2 regions of the Paeniglutamicibacter psychrophenolicus genome follow, and region 1 is predicted to be linked to the other one. Evidence: riboswitches for the same ligand, from Rfam matches in the RefSeq annotation. Region 1 holds a riboswitch; the other holds the start of a gene.
The links. A riboswitch is a leader RNA that binds a small molecule or an ion and turns the genes downstream of it on or off. The one in region 1 is predicted to bind S-adenosylmethionine.

Region 1 (4,404 bases):
GCAGCACCTCGACGCAGTCAGCGATGGCGTCCTTGGAAAGCATCATGCCGCCCAAGACGCTCTGCTCTGCTACAAGGTCCTGTGGTGGAGTGCGTCCATAGTCCGATCCCTGTGAATCGGAGTTGGTTTCGGTGCTGGCTAGCGACACGGGCTTTTCCCTTCAAGCTGCGCGGGTTCCCAAGTTTTCCGCTTCATTACCCTTCCAGTGTCTCAAGGAGCACGGACGATTCGTTAGGTCCAAGCTCACACGTGCCGTAAGGCACCACGAACCTGTGGAAATAGGTGGGGAACACTGTCACCATAGACCTGATTTCCGCCAAACCCAACACGGTTATCCACAGGGCGTGTGGATAACCTGTGAACCTCGCGGCGTGTTGTGTGCACAGTCTGGGGAGAACGTTGTGGATTACAGGAAGTATTTGACAATTACATCCGTTTGACTAGGCCTTATGTAATTCACCCCCTGTGGATACAAACTAGTTATCCACATCCTCCACAGGCGTAAAAGTGGGTTATACATACAAAAACCCCGAGATTCCGCGGTTAATCCACCCCCGTTTCCACGGTTACCCACAAGCTATCCACAGACACGCCGAGGCTTGCCAAGGATCTGGGGATTGCGGGCATTGATGCACATCACCAAGCCCTGAGATACTGGGCCGCATGACCGCCAACAAGACCGCACCGACCCCCGTTGACCCACACGAGTTCATTGCAGCGGTGCCACACCCGACGCGGCGCGCGGACGCCGAGCTCCTGATGGAGATGATGGAAGTGGCCAGCGGCCAGCCCGCCACCATGTGGGGGCCCACGATCGTCGGCTTCGGCACCTACCACTACAAGTACGAGTCCGGCCGCGAGGGAGATGCTGTCGCCATTGGCTTTTCACCGCGCTCCGCGAACCTGGCACTCTACGGGCTGACCATTGCCCCGACGGCCCCCGCACTCCTGGCGAAACTGGGCAAGCACAAGCGCGGCGCGGGCTGCCTGTACGTGAACAAGCTCGCCGACGTCGATGTCGAGATCCTGGCCCAGCTTGCCCGTGACGGGTACCGGCACATGATGGACGCGGTCCACGTCCAGCCGCAGGGCTGAACACCGCATCAACGAAGAAGGCTCCCCGCCTGCCGCGCCGAATCATGTGTTCGGGGTGGCGGGCGGGGAGCCCTCGCGTTCCAGTGGACCTCAGGAGACCAGCTGCTCTGCCTCCAGGCGGCGGAAGGCGGAGCCGTGGAACACGAGCGGAGGATTGGTCTCGTCGTGCGTCTGGTGGCCGTGCACGCGCAGGAGCACCACGTGGTGGTCCCCGGCCGGGATCTCCTGCTCGATCGAGCAGTCGAGCCACAAGGTGGCGTCATGCAGGAACAGCGCGCCCTCGTCGGTCGAGTCCAGGCGAAGCCCGGCAAAGCGGTCCCCGGACTTGGATGCGATCTGTCGGCACACGCCCTCGTTCTTTTCGCTGAGCACCGAAACACCGATGCGCCCGCTGGTGCGTACCAACGGCCAGGTCTTGGAAGTGTTCTGGACCGCGAACATCACCAGCGGCGGATCCATGGACACACCGACTGTGAAGGACGAGGCCACAATTCCCTGCGGCTGTCCGTCGACGATGGAGCAGAGTGCGGCGATGCCGGATGGGTGCTGGGCAAAGACGTTGCGCAGGGTATCGGGTGTGAGGTCAGAGGTGAGTGTCATGGTGCTCAATCCTTCGGCTTCGGCCCACCTTCGCCACTGCGTGAAATGCACGCGCAGAACAGCGAGGTGTGCGGTACTTGCCCCCGGGGTTCCGGAAGGCCGAATCATCACCTGGAGCACCCCACCACCGTGAGAGGGTTGCCGGTCAACAAGCCAGGGCTTGTAAGTTGACACTCTTGATTCACCACTAACGTTAGGAGAAATATTGCGACTCCGTCAAAGATTGTTTCGACACATTAGGTCACGAAGCGTAAGAATCGAAGATCCTGCGACCCAATGCCACGATATGGCCAGCATGGAGCGATGATGATGGCCGCCGGGCGCTCAACCCACGTCCGAGGCGCCCGTGTAGGTCGCATAGCTCGGGGTTCCGGTGTTTTCATAGAGCAGGATGGCCAGTCCCCCGCCGGTGGACTTGCTGCCGGTCAACCGCAATCCCGCCGGTGAGCCGCCTTCGGGAAAGAGCCGCCGCCCGTGTCCAAGGACGACGGGAGCCACCACGAGCCGGAGCTCGTCGATCAACCCCGCGGCGAGCATCGACCCGGCAAGCCGGGCGCTGCCGTGGATCTGCAGTTCCCTGCCGGGTCGGGCCTTGAGCTGCGCAACCCGGGCGGCAACGTCGCCGGAGAGGACCGTGGTCGGGTTCCAGGAGCCCTCGGCCAGCGTCTGCGAGGCAACGTACTTCGGCAGCGAGTTCATCAGGGCCGTGAAGGGGTCATCCGGGTCGGTGATCTGCGGCCAGTCCCGCGCGAAGGCCTCGTAGGTGCGGCGGCCCAGCAGCAGCCCGTCGGCTTGCGCCAGCCATTGCGCGGCCTGGTCGATGAACCCCGCATCCATGTGCGGAACGAACCAGCCACCCTGCGTGAATCCATCGGTGGTGTCTTCCTCCGCGGACCCGGGGCCCTGGCAGACCCCGTCCAGGCTCACGAATTCGGTCAGTGTCAGCTTCATGCTCGCGCCTTCCTGTTGCAGCGCCCTGCAGCGTCCGTGGCCCGGGTCGGCCTCCATAACCGAACGGCAGCGGCTTCCTGCCGCAAAACTACTGGACACCGGCATCATGCGCCAGCCCCCGGCCGGCCGATCCGCGGGATGAAGGCACGTTTTGGGCGTTAAACCACTGTGGACCCCGCCATTGGCGGGGTCCACAGTGGTTTGCCGTCAGCCAAGACGGCGAATGCGCAAGAAATTACTTCTTGGCGGCAACAACCTGCAGTGCAACGGTCGCGGAGACATCGGTGTGCAGACGCACGGTCGCCGAGTAGTTACCCGTCGACTTGATGTGATCGTTGATTTCGATGTTGCGCTTGTCGATCGAGCCCAAGCCAGCGGCTGCAACAGCCTTGGCAATGTCCTCGGTCTTCACGGTGCCGAAGAGGCGACCGGTAGCGCCGGCCTTGACGGTCAGCTTGACCGGCTTGGCCGAGATCGAAGCGGCAAGTGCCTGTGCTTCTTCCAGGGAAGCAACAGCGCGAGCAGCACGGGCGGCCTTGATCGACTCAACCTGCTTCTCACCGCCCTTGCTCCAGGTGATGGCGAAGGCGCGCGGGAGAAGGTAGTTACGTGCGTAACCGGTCTTCACCTCAACGATGTCGCCTGCGGCACCAAGGCCGGTAACTTCGTGGGTCAGAATGAGCTTTGCCATGTTGGTATACCTTCCTTAGCCGCGGCCAGCGCCGGAGTAAGGCAGCAATGCCACTTCACGCGCGTTCTTGATGGCCTGTGCGATCTTGCGCTGTTCCTGTACGGAAACACCGGTAACGCGACGGGCACGGATCTTTCCGCGATCGGAAATGAACTTGCGCAGCAATGCTACGTCCTTGTAGTCGATGACAGTGATGTCAGCGGCCTTCAAGGGGTTGGACTTTGGTTTGGGCTTACGGAGTTCAGCCTTAGCCATCGTGGAGCTCCTTAATTCAGGTGGAGCCCGCAGAATTTTCTGCGGGATGGTGAATAAATTTGTTTAGAAAGGTGGTTCGTCGGAACCCGGGTTGCCCCATCCGCCGTTGTTTCCTCCGGCAGGAGCTCCCCAAGGATCGGCCGCGGGTGCATTCCAGCCGCCACCGGTGTTTCCGCCGGCGTTGCCGCCACCGAATCCACCGCCGCCGCCTGGGTTGCCGCCGCCGAATCCACCGGCATTTGCGCCGGCGTTCTGCTGTTGACCACCAAAGCCGCCACCGCCACCGCCGGAGCGCTGGGTACGGGTGACCTTTGCGGAGGCGTAACGCAGCGACGGGCCGATTTCATCGACCTCAAGCTCGGTGACGTTACGCTTTTCGCCTTCCTTGGTTTCGTAGGAACGCGACTTGAGGCGGCCCTGGGCGATGACGCGCATGCCCTTGGTCAACGTCTCAGCGACGTTTTCGGCTGCCTCACGCCACACCGACGCACGGAGGAACAGCGTGTCGCCGTCCTTCCATTCATTGGTCTGGCGGTCGAAGGTTCGCGGGGTCGATGCAATGGTGAAGTTCGCCACGGCCGATCCTGACGGGGTGAAACGCAGTTCCGGGTCAGCGGTCAAATTACCAATAACCGTAATGACTGTCTCGCCTGCCATTGGAGCCTCCTAAAGTGTTGTTCTACGAAGATCGAAGAGCAGAATTACTCTGCAACGACCTTTGCCTCTTCCGGGCGGGTGATCTTGGTGCGCATGATGGTCTCATTGAGGCTCAGCTGGCGGTCAAGCTCTGCGGAAGTAGCGGGGGTAGCGGT
Region 2 (4,404 bases), 3.9 Mb from region 1:
AGTCACCGGGCACCAAAACAACGACGAGACCAGGCTGGGTCTGGACAACAGTCAGCTACCAAGCGCGCCAAGCGTGTGAACGAACTTTGCCTTCTTGGGCACCTGCCTTCGCGCAACGCAACGGCATGAGGCCTCAGCTTGAACTTGCTTCGGCGTAGGAACCCCGCCCGAGTCATTACCGCTTCGAGCAGGCGATGACTCGTCGAGGCAGAGCCGCAGCGAAGACCTGCGGGAGACCACCCGCCCCGAAGCCCATGTCAGGCGTTGAGCGCTTCGGGGAAGATCTGTCCGATGGGCGACTTCTTTTCGGCCTGGAATTCGTCCTCGGCACGGCCGTAGGCCCAGTAGGCGGACAACGACATGGCCCGGCGATCCACTCCGCGTTCGCCGTTGAGGTAGGCACGCAGCGACTTCATGGTCTCTCGCTCGCCGTGGGCAAAGACCTGGAGGGTGCCTTCGTGCCACTCGGCGTTGCGCACGGCTTCCTCGAGCTTGGTGTTTTCCGGGGTGAAGTAGCCGCCGCGGTGCAGCCAGTGCACGGTGATCCCTGCCGGCACATCCAGCTGGACCTCGTCCTCTGGTCCTGCGACCTCGAGGTAGATGTCCCCGACCATCTCCGGGGTCATGTCTTCGACGGCGGCGGAGATCGCCGGAAGCGCCGTCTCGTCGCCGATGAGCAGGTGCCTGTCGAATTCGGGGTTCGGCGTGTAGAGGCCGCCGGGGCTGGCGAAGCAGATCTGGTCGCCGATCTTGGCGTTCTGCGCCCACGGGCCGGCCAGTCCCTGGTCTCCGTGGATCACGAAGTCGATCTGCACGGTTTGGGCTTCGAGGTCCACGTGCCGCAGCGTGTAGGTGCGTCGGACCGGGAAGTCTTCAGGGGCCAGCTGTTCACGCAGGGCATCGAGGTCGTACGGGGGCACCAGGCCGAGCTCGGGCTTGGCGAAGAGGATCTTCACGTAGCGGTCGGAGACGGCCTTGTCCTGGAAGTTCACGAATCCTGGACCCCCGAAGGTCAGGCGCATCATGTGCCGGGACAGTTGCTCGGTGGCCAAAACCTCGAGGACAACCTGGGGCCGAACCGGACGTGCCGAACGCTGGATGCTCACCAATTACCGCCTTTGTGGATTAGGGAAGATAAGCCTAGCCTAATCGACCAAGCCCCCACTTAGCCAATGCCAACGTCATGAACCCGAGCCGCAAGGCCCCATGCAATCAACCGAAGGCCACGAAAAATTGCCGCTACTCCAGGTGTTGGCCCTGCCAGCTGCGCAGCCTCCAGCTCGATCCCGTCGCATCCTCCAGGGTCACCACACCGGTGTTGGCCAGCGGCACGGGGGAAAGCAGTGCAGAGTCGAAGTTGGCGCTCCGGGAGGCAAGCCAGGTCACCAGCATTGCCGCGTGGCTGACCACCACCAGCTTCCCGGTCCCGGCATTTCTGGCCCCCTCGATGACCGCGTCGAAGCGATCCAGTGCGGTGCGGGCGTCCTCGCCGCCGGGCACCCTGGCCGAAAGGTCGCCCGAGAGCCAGCGGAAGAACACGTCGCGGTAGGCCAGTTGGGCGTCGCGGTCGGTGCGCATTTCCAGTTCCCCGGCGGAGATCTCGGTAAGCCCGGCGTGCTCGGCCACTTCCAATCCGCGGGCTTGCGCCAGCGGACCGGCCGTCATCCTGGCCCGCAGCAACGTCGAGGAATACACCGCGTCGACGTCCCGCCCCTCGGCGCCCAACCGCTCCACCAGCGCCTGGGCCTGCGCAATCCCGGTCTCGTCCAGTGGTGCCCCGGGGGCAGCGGTGTCCAGTGCCTGCGCCACGTTCGAGGCGGTCTGCCCGTGGCGGATCAAGATCAGTCTCATACCATCACCCTAAATCGTCATCCCCGTTTTGGTACGATGAAACCAGCTTCACGAGATGCGCGCCAGCTTTAGGCTCCGACCAGGCGCGTACACCAACCCCATGCTTCACGGGTGGTTCGGATGACGAAGCGGTCCTTGGCGGCAACCGCCCCGGGGACAAGAGCACACGAAAGGCGCCGTCCCTTGCGCAACCAGTCATGCCCGTCCGAATCCTGTACGTCCTTCCACCCCGGCCACCGCACCAATCCGCGGGCGGTCAAGTCCCTGATGGCCCGACCCACGCTGTGGGCTCCGGCCGATGTGGAGGTCATGGTCTCCCCCGTCCAGGGGCTCACGCTGCACGTCTTTGCCGGCGGGACCCACCACCAGGTCTTCGCCCATGACCTTCCCGTGATCGCGCACCTGCTGCGCATCGCCCCGACCCGTCCCGAGGGCGTCTCGCTGGGCCGGGTGAATTTCCACAACAACGCGCTCGCGCTTCCGGCGGACCCGCGGCGCAGCGCCGGGCTGGGTTACTTTTCCTTCAGCACCGAGCCGCTTGAGCCGTGCAGCTTCGAGCGGGACGAGGCCCTGGCCCGGGACTTCGACGCGTTGACGGCCGAGCTGCAGCGCTCCTAGCGGAAGATCGGCTCGGCCGCGTAGCGGGCCATCGCTTCCTTGTTTTCCGCCGACAGCCGCAGCAGCCGCTGGGTCTCGACGGAAAAGAAAGCCAGGGTCGTGGCGGCACGAACGCACACCCCGCCGTCGACCGGATCGTGGAATTCGTAGCAGATGTCGAAGCTTGCTGCCTTGATGGCGCTGATCCACAGGTCCACGTGCGCCGGGACGTTGCGGTAATCCAGCGGCTTGACGTAGCGCACCCGGTGCTCGACCACCAGGATCTGGGTGTTTTCCGGGACCGCGGAGAACAGGTCGACCAGCGGCTCGATCCCGGGCTTGCCGGTGCCGCCGGGCACGCCGAAGCCGGCGATGCGCGCCTCTTCCATCATGCGGACCAGGTTCACGTTGTTGATGTGGCCGTACGCGTCCATGTCTCCCCAGCGCATGGGGACCTCGACGCGGAGCTTGGGTTCGTTCACTTGCCCGGCCCCTGCTCGGCGTCGGGGCTGATGAGGCCCAGCTCCTGAAGCTTTTCGGCGATGCGTGCCCCGTCGGACTCGTACACCCACGGCACCCCGGGAGTGGAGTTCAGGATCCCCTGGCTGCGTCCGCCGGCCAGCACGGCCTCCGAGGGGGTCAGCTGGCGGATCACGATCGCCGCGACGTGGTCGGGGTAGCGCCTGGCGAATTCGGCGTAGAGGTAGGGGTCGTGCTGGCCGTCGTCGCCGATCAACAGCCACTTCAGGTTCGGGAACTCATTGGCCAGGCGGCGCAGCTGGTCGGCCTTGTGCTGCATGCCCGAACGGAACCAGCCCCTGTCGGTGGGCCCCCAGTCGGTCAGCAGCAGCGGGCCCTGCGGGTAGAGGTTGCGCGAGAGGAAACGGGTGAGCGTCTGGGCAACGTTCCAGGCTCCCGTTGACAGATAGAAGGTGGGGGCGCCGGGCTTGTCACGCATCAGCTTCTCCATCATCACCGGCATCCCCGGGGTGGCGAGGCGGGCGTGCTCGGACAGGACGAAGGAGTTCCAGGCGGCCAGCAGCGGGCGCGGCAGTGCGGTGACCACGATGGTGTCGTCCACGTCGGAGAGCATCCCGAATTCGGCGGCCGCGTCGACCATCATGACCGGGGCGGCCACGGCCGCGGAACCATCGGTGTGCAAGGTGATCTCGTGCCAGCCCGGTGCCAGCGTGGCGGCGACCCTGACGTCGAGCACTCCCCCGCGGTCGGCCTGCACGGCAAAGCGTTCGCCGTTGATGTGCACCTCGAGCTGCCCGTGCGGGACGATCGGGGAGATGAAGTTCCGCCAGCCACGCACCCCGTCGGCGATGACCTTGGCGCGGTGGCGCCCCGCATCGAATGCGCCGGGCTTGGCCAGCACCAGCCGCGCAAAGATGCGCACCCAGCCGTTTTCCGGGTCCGAGAGCCCGTAGCCGGTGTAGGGCAGGACGGTGGGCACCAGGCCCCGTTCGCGGGCCCGTGTTGCGCGCAGTTCCAGGGCGCGGTCCTCGAAGCGTGCGGCAATGTGCCGGGCGCGTTCGGCTCCTGTTTCCTTGACCATGAAACCCAGTCTTTCACGAGCCGGGGGCAGGGAGTGGATCGAAAGGATGAATTGGGCCGCGTTGCCGGAAAGTTCACTTGCCGTTGTCAACTCTGGTATTTTTCTACGTTTCGTAGAATTATGAAGGCATGATGTTTGACCATGATGCAGATGAACCCGTGCTGGTGCTGACCGAAGAGCAGGCCTGGAGCTTGCTCGAGAGGACCTCCCACGGCCGCCTGGCCACCGCGGTGGGCGGCACCGTCGATATCTTCCCGCTGAACTTCGGCCTGGTGGGCAAGACCATATACATCCGCACGGCTCCAGGCGAAAAGCTTGCGGCCCTGACGGTGCACGATGCGGTGGCCTTCGAGGCCGACGGCATCCTCTCCGACGAGGCCTGGTCGGTGGTGGTC

Region 2: linked by a shared signal. The riboswitch ahead of JOF46_RS20700 (hypothetical protein) and the one ahead of JOF46_RS03100 (flavin reductase family protein) in region 1 are both predicted to bind S-adenosylmethionine.

The regions. Positions count from the first base shown of each region.
Region 1 covers NZ_JAGIOE010000001.1:711,412-715,815, reverse strand. Annotated here, with positions in the region: gene dnaB (replicative DNA helicase) at 1-148, opposite strand, end outside; gene JOF46_RS03105 (DUF1801 domain-containing protein) at 664-1,095, shown strand; gene JOF46_RS03100 (flavin reductase family protein) at 1,186-1,695, opposite strand; SAM riboswitch class IV at 1,764-1,877, opposite strand; gene JOF46_RS03095 (dihydrofolate reductase family protein) at 2,020-2,646, opposite strand; gene rplI (50S ribosomal protein L9) at 2,882-3,337, opposite strand; gene rpsR (30S ribosomal protein S18) at 3,353-3,592, opposite strand; gene JOF46_RS03080 (single-stranded DNA-binding protein) at 3,656-4,249, opposite strand; gene rpsF (30S ribosomal protein S6) at 4,294-4,404, opposite strand, start outside.
Region 2 covers NZ_JAGIOE010000001.1:4,603,551-4,607,954, forward strand. Annotated here, with positions in the region: gene JOF46_RS20690 (siderophore-interacting protein) at 258-1,106, opposite strand; gene JOF46_RS20695 (histidine phosphatase family protein) at 1,240-1,851, opposite strand; SAM riboswitch class IV at 1,898-2,020, shown strand; gene JOF46_RS20700 (hypothetical protein) at 2,035-2,469, shown strand; gene JOF46_RS20705 (acyl-CoA thioesterase) at 2,466-2,897, opposite strand; gene JOF46_RS20710 (App1 family protein phosphatidate phosphatase) at 2,927-4,009, opposite strand; gene JOF46_RS20715 (pyridoxamine 5'-phosphate oxidase family protein) at 4,138-4,404, shown strand, end outside.